2 linked regions of the Labilibaculum sp. DW002 genome follow. The protein of the gene in region 1 interacts with the protein of each later gene in a pairwise test. Links are inferred from orthologs where the notes say so. Each region holds a gene or a part of one and is shown on either strand. Other genes may lie near its edges.

The links.
Region 2: the proteins of gyrB (region 1) and gyrA interact in binary tests that used the Escherichia coli proteins (3 or more experiments, as listed by UniProt). The link is inferred for Labilibaculum sp. DW002 from one-to-one orthologs.

The regions. Positions count from the first base shown.
Region 1 is NZ_JAKJSC010000011.1:28,835-32,148, reverse strand. Bases 78-3,055 are described here. They hold gyrB (DNA topoisomerase (ATP-hydrolyzing) subunit B), read left to right. Parts: upstream 78-574; coding sequence 575-2,536; downstream 2,537-3,055. Other genes in these bases: L3049_RS20855 (LOG family protein), read left to right, coding at 2,676-3,055; L3049_RS20865 (hypothetical protein), read left to right, coding at 78-229. Outside these bases: more of L3049_RS20865, read left to right, coding at 1-77; more of L3049_RS20855, read left to right, coding at 3,056-3,242; L3049_RS20850 (cache domain-containing protein), read right to left, coding at 3,239-3,314. UniProt on the Escherichia coli protein: DNA gyrase negatively supercoils closed circular double-stranded DNA in an ATP-dependent manner to maintain chromosomes in an underwound state.
Region 2 is NZ_JAKJSC010000001.1:299,887-303,284, reverse strand. The notes cover bases 14-3,075. They hold gyrA (DNA gyrase subunit A), read right to left. Parts: upstream 2,762-3,075; coding sequence 266-2,761; downstream 14-265. Other genes in these bases: L3049_RS01275 (ATP-dependent Clp protease ATP-binding subunit), read left to right, coding at 3,061-3,075; L3049_RS01285 (tetratricopeptide repeat protein), read right to left, coding at 14-163. Outside these bases: more of L3049_RS01285, read right to left, coding at 1-13; more of L3049_RS01275, read left to right, coding at 3,076-3,398. UniProt on the Escherichia coli protein: A type II topoisomerase that negatively supercoils closed circular double-stranded (ds) DNA in an ATP-dependent manner to maintain chromosomes in an underwound state.

The sequences.
Region 1 (3,314 bases):
GCCAAAAGGCAAGGAAGTGCTTAAAATTAAGCTTGACGATGTGGATATGGAAAATGTTCAGGTAGTGTTTTATCGAATGTGGAAAGCCATGCCAAAAAATTTCAAAAATGTAACCACATTATTTGAGCTTCACGAATATGGAACAACTTCTGAGGGAGCTCAAGTCAAGAATTTTATTATTCGTTTTAAGATGAAAAGACCGCGAAGACGAAATTCGATTCAATTGTAAACATAAGGGGTCGCTATTTTCACTTTAATTACTACTGAAAAATCGCTTTGTCAAAATATGATAAAATGCACGATTTTTATAGATTTTCCTACTCGTATTTTCATCATTTTTATTATCTTTGTTTAACTTTTTCTTTTGGGTTTTTTATTGGTGGTAAGATGTTGATTAATAAAGCTTTTTGGCTTTTGTGTGGTTGCTCTTTTTAATCGCCTTTGGGAAATAAAAACAATCCTAGGAGTAAAAAGAATTTTGTACAATAAAAATATTAGAATATAAGATTGAAAATGAACCATTACATTGTTTAGTTACTGGTTCGTATTTTGATTGAAACTAAAGATCTGATAAATGAGTGATTTAGAAAATGTGAATAAAAAAAATGCCGACTATTCAGCAAATAGTATTCAGGTATTAGAAGGTTTAGAGGCGGTTCGTAAGCGCCCTTCCATGTATATTGGCGATGTTAATGTAAAAGGACTACATCACTTGGTTTATGAGGTTGTAGATAACTCTATTGACGAGGCTTTAGCTGGACATTGTGACAATATTGAAGTTTTCATTAATGAAGACAATTCTATTACTGTAAAAGATGATGGGCGTGGTATTCCAACAGCACTTCATGAAAAGGAAAATAAATCGGCTTTAGAAGTTGTAATGACTGTATTGCACGCCGGAGGTAAGTTTGATAAAGATTCTTATAAAGTTTCTGGAGGTTTGCACGGTGTAGGTGTTTCTTGTGTAAATGCACTATCTACTCTTTTGCAAGCAGAAGTTCATCGTGATGGAAAAATATATTTGCAAGAGTACTCGAAAGGTAAACCTCTTGCTGATGTTAAAGTGATTGGTGAAACTGATCATACTGGTACAAACATTACTTTCAAGCCAGATGATTCAATTTTCCTAGTAACAGAGTATAAATACGATATTTTAGCTGCACGTTTAAGAGAACTTGCTTTCTTAAATAAAGAGATTCGATTGAATCTTACAGATAAACGAGATGTTGATGAGAATGGAGAGTTTCGTTCTGAATCATTTTATTCAGAAGAAGGCTTAAAAGAATTTGTTCAATACCTGGATAATACTCGTGAGAGATTAATTGAAGATACGGTTCATGTTTCTATAGATAATAATGACGTTCCGGTTGAGATTGCCTTGCAGTACAATACTTCTTTCTCGGAAAATATTCATTCGTATGTGAATAATATTAATACGATTGAGGGTGGTACTCACCTAACAGGTTTCCGTAGAGGTTTAACGAGAACGCTTAAATCTTTTGCTGATAAATCAGGCATGCTATCAAAACTGAAATTTGATATTTCAGGTGATGATTTCCGTGAAGGTTTAACTGCTGTTGTATCAGTAAAAGTTGCAGAACCTCAATTTGAGGGACAGACGAAAACTAAATTAGGTAATTCAGAAGTTAGTATTGCAGTTGATAAGGCTGTGAGTGCTCTTTTAACCAATTACCTTGAAGAACATCCAAAGGATGCTAAAACCATCGTACAGAAGGTTATTATGGCGGCTACGGCTCGTCATGCAGCCCGTAAGGCAAGAGAACTTGTTCAGCGTAAAACTGTACTAGGAGGTTCTGGTCTTCCGGGAAAACTTTCTGACTGTTCTGATAAAGATCCTGCTAACTGTGAAGTTTTCCTTGTCGAGGGAGATTCGGCGGGTGGAACTGCTAAGCAAGGGCGTGACAGACAATTTCAAGCTATTTTACCACTTAAAGGTAAAATCTTGAATGTTGAAAAGGCAATGCAGCATAAGGTCTTCGAAAGTGATGAGATTAAGAATATCTTTACAGCTTTAGGTGTTACTATAGGTACCGAAGAAGATAGCAAAGCAGCTAATGTTGAAAAGTTGAGATACCACAAGATTGTAATCATGTGTGATGCCGACGTCGATGGTAGTCACATTGCAACTTTGATTATGACCTTCTTCTTCCGTTACATGAAATCATTAATCGAGAACGGATACTTATATATTGCTACTCCTCCTTTGTATTTAGTTAAGAAGGGTAAGAATCAGCAATATTGTTGGAACGAGGATCAACGTTTAAGATTGATTGAAGAATGGGGTGGAGGAAAAGAATCTTCTATGCATATTCAACGTTACAAAGGTCTTGGAGAGATGAGTGCCGAGCAACTTTGGGAAACTACAATGAATCCAGAAGTTAGAACGCTTCGTCAGGTAACTATTGAGAATGCAGCTGAAACAGATCGTGTTTTCTCTATGTTAATGGGAGATGAGGTACCACCTCGTCGTGAGTTTATCGAAGAGAACGCCACTTATGCCAATATTGATGCTTAATTCATAATATCTAAACGAAAGCCCTTAAGTTTATCTTAAGGGCTTTTTTTTTGCTTTATTTCTTAAGATTTAAGGACGATTTAGTCTTTGTATTAGGTAATTTTTGAATACATTTAATTGCTAATTAAAATCGATTTAAATGAATATTTGTGTGTTTTGTTCATCCAGTAATTCAGTGGATGAAAAGTTTTTTCAGGAAGCTAGGGATTTGGGAAAATCAATTGGAGAAGCTCATAATGGTTTGGTGTATGGTGGAACCAATGTTGGCTTGATGAATGAAGTTGCTGTAGCTGTAAAATCAGCTGGAGGAAAGGTGATTGGTGTAATTCCTAAATTGATAGAGGAGTATGGGATTTCTGCAGATTTTCTGGATGAATTAATCATTACTCCAGACATGGCTGAACGTAAAAAAGTGCTTAGAGATAAGTCGGATGCTTTTGTTGCATTGCCAGGTGGATTTGGTACTTTGGAAGAAATATTGGAGGTCATCACCTTGAAGCAATTGGGATATCATAATTTACCAATTGTATTTATCAATACGGATGGATTTTATGATTGTTTGAGAAACCAATTTGAGACAACTTATCAGGAGAATTTTGCGAAAGAAGATTATCGTGAGTTTTATCGATTTGAAAACAATTATAAAGACGCATTAAAATACATTCAGAATTATAAACATGATCAGTTAAAAACCAAGTGGGATTAGTTCTTAATGAGTTGTTTATTGATAGAATCTAGTAACTTGGGTATTTTTATTGGTTTGGTAAGGTAATCGTCA
Region 2 (3,398 bases), on another replicon or contig:
AAGCAACACATTTTTCATGTCCTATACCTGCATCAATAGCTTCTTTTGCTTTATCTAGCTTACCTGAATTCAGGTAATTACTAGCTCCTGTTACTTTACTCTTTTGAGCGTTTACCATTGAAACACACAAAAGAAGAACCATAATGAATGATAATTTTTTCATAATCAATGTTTAGTTTTAATAACAATCTTGGACAAAAATAATTTTTTATTTAATATTTAGTACAAGATTGTTTTCTTTATAATCAGTCTAAGTATCTATTATTTAACTCTCTCCTTCCGTAGCCTCTTCTGTATTAGTCTCGGTATCATCTTCATTCGAAGAATTTACCTTAGCAACAGCTGCAATCGAATCGTCCTTCTTGCTTAAGTTAATTAGGCGAACTCCTTGTGTAGCACGTCCCATAACTCTTAATCCTGCAACTGCTAGACGAATCGTAATTCCGGATTTGTTGATGATCATCAAGTCATCGTTATCACTTACAGACTTAAGTGCAATCAGTTCACCTGTTTTATCAGTAATATTTATGGTCTTAACACCTTTCCCTCCACGATTCGTAATTCGATAGTCATCGATATTGGAACGTTTTCCATAACCGTTTTCAGAAACAACCATAATGTCTTCGTCAGAATTCTCAACACAAACCATGCCAACAACCTCGTCAGCCTCGTCACGTAGCGTAATTCCTCGTACTCCAGAAGCTGTTCTTCCCATTGCTCTAACCTGATCTTCAGCAAATCTAATTGCTTTACCAGAACGAGCAGCAATTAATATTTCTTTCTTACCATTCGTTAATCTCGCCTCCAATAATTGGTCACCTTCACGGACAGTAATTGCATTTACACCATTTACTCGAGGACGTGAATAAGCTTCTAAGGAAGTCTTTTTGACAACACCTTTCTTTGTACAAAGAACAATATTATTGTTGTTAATATATTCTTCTTCTTTTAGAGTCAGAACATTGATATAAGCTTTTACTTTATCATCTGGCTCAATATTTAATAGGTTCTGGATAGCACGACCTTTCGATTGCTTCGATCCCTCTGGAATTTCATACACTTTCAACCAGAAACATTTACCTTTTTCAGTAAAGAATAGCATGGTATTGTGCATAGTAGCCATAATCATATGCTCAAGGAAATCTTCATCTCTGGTATGAGATCCTTTCGCTCCTACACCACCTCTATTTTGAGTTTTAAACTCTGTTAATGGTGTACGCTTGATATAGCCCATATGAGAAATAGTAATTACCATTTCTTCATCAGCATAGAAATCTTCCGGGTTAAAATCCTCTGAAGCGTATACGATTTCAGTTCTTCTTTCGTCACCATACTTCGCTTTAACCTGAAGTAATTCATCTTTGATGATACCCATTCTCATTTGCTCATCGTTAAGAATCGCATTCAAATGATTAATCAATTTCATCAATTCCTCATACTCAGCATGTAGCTTATCTCGTTCAAGACCAGTAAGCTTTTGCAAACGCATATCCAAAATTGCTTTCGCTTGGATTTCATCTAATTCAAAATTAGACATTAAACCAAGTCTTGCTTCTTCTGGCGTTTTCGAACCTCTAATTAAAGCAATAACCTGATCGATGTTATCCAAAGCAATAATTAAACCTTCAAGAATATGAGCTCTTGCTTCTGCTTGCTTTAACTCATACTGAGTACGACGTACGACCACATCATGGCGATGCTCAACAAAGTAATGAATCAAATCCTTAAGATTTAATAATCTAGGTCTTCCCTTTACCAGTGCAATATTATTCACTGAGAAAGATGATTGCATTTGTGTGTATTTGAATAATTTATTCAATACAACATTTGCAATCGCATCACGTTTCAAATCAAAAACGATACGCATCCCTTTTCTATCCGATTCGTCATTGACATTAGAAATGCCTTCAATCTTTTTATCGTTGATTAAATCAGCGGCTTTCATGATAAGCTCAGCCTTATTAACCATATAAGGAATTTCTGATACGATGATTTTCTCACGGCCAGAATCTGTAACCTCTATATTTGTTTTAGCACGAACAACAACACGCCCTCTACCTGTCTCATAAGCCTCTTTTACACCCTGATAGCCATAAATGATACCGCCAGTAGGAAAGTCAGGAGCTTTAACAATATCAACTAACTCATCAATTGTAACATCGTTATTATCGATATAAGCAATGGTAGCATCAATCGTATCAGTTAAATTATGAGGAGGCATGTTAGTTGCCATACCTACTGCAATACCCGATGCTCCATTTACTAATAAATTTGGGATACGAGTTGGAAGTACAGTTGGTTCCTTAAGTGTCTCATCAAAGTTAAAAGACATATCAACTGTATCCTTGTCAAGATCAGCAAGGGTTTCTTCCGCTATCTTCTTCATTCTAGCCTCGGTATAACGCATAGCTGCAGGGCTATCACCATCAACCGAACCAAAGTTTCCTTGTCCATCAACCAAAGGGTAACGCAACGACCAGTGTTGAGCCATTCTAACCATGGCCATATAAACTGAGCTATCACCATGTGGGTGATACTTACCGAGAACCTCACCTACGATTCTTGCAGATTTTTTATGAGGTTTATTTGCGGCTATACCCAATTCATTCATTCCGAATAATACTCGTCGGTGAACAGGCTTAAGTCCATCTCTAACATCTGGTAAAGCTCGGGAAACAATTACTGACATCGAGTAATCGATGTAAGCAGACTTCATTTCCTCTTCAATATTAATGCGTATGATTCTTTCTCCCGTGGTCATATATTTATTTTAAAATTCTAAACATTTCTCGGAAATACAAAAGTAACAAAATATGTAGATTCTGCGTAACAAAAGAAGCGATATTTATACGTGAATTAAGATAAATATTTAGCCCATTTTCTATTAGAGCTTGATTATTAGTTTAAAACCGATATTTGATATCATTTCGACAAAAAATAGATCATCAATTTAGGCTTGTATCTAAATAATTTTCGTTATTTTAATGCTACGATTCAAAATTTGGAAGAAAAAATTCCAAATTAATTAATATTATTTATGAAATTTTAAAGACCTACTATATGGACTCAAAATTTTCACCCCGTGTAAAAGATGTCCTTTCTTTAAGCAAAGATGAAGCCGAAAGATTAGGAAACAGTGCCATTGGTACTGAACATCTATTTTTAGGGATTCTGCGTGAAGGTGAAGGTGTTGCTGTCGACATCCTCATTTCTTTGGGCGTTGATCTTTACGACATTCGAAAAAACATAGAAAAAAATCTTAAGTCTGATGCTATTTCAGAATTGGACCAAAACAATATTCCTCTGCAAAAATCAGCTGAACGTGTTTTGAAATTAATTTATCTGGAAGCCAAAGCTTTAAAGAACCAAACCATTGACACTAGTCATTTATTGTTAGC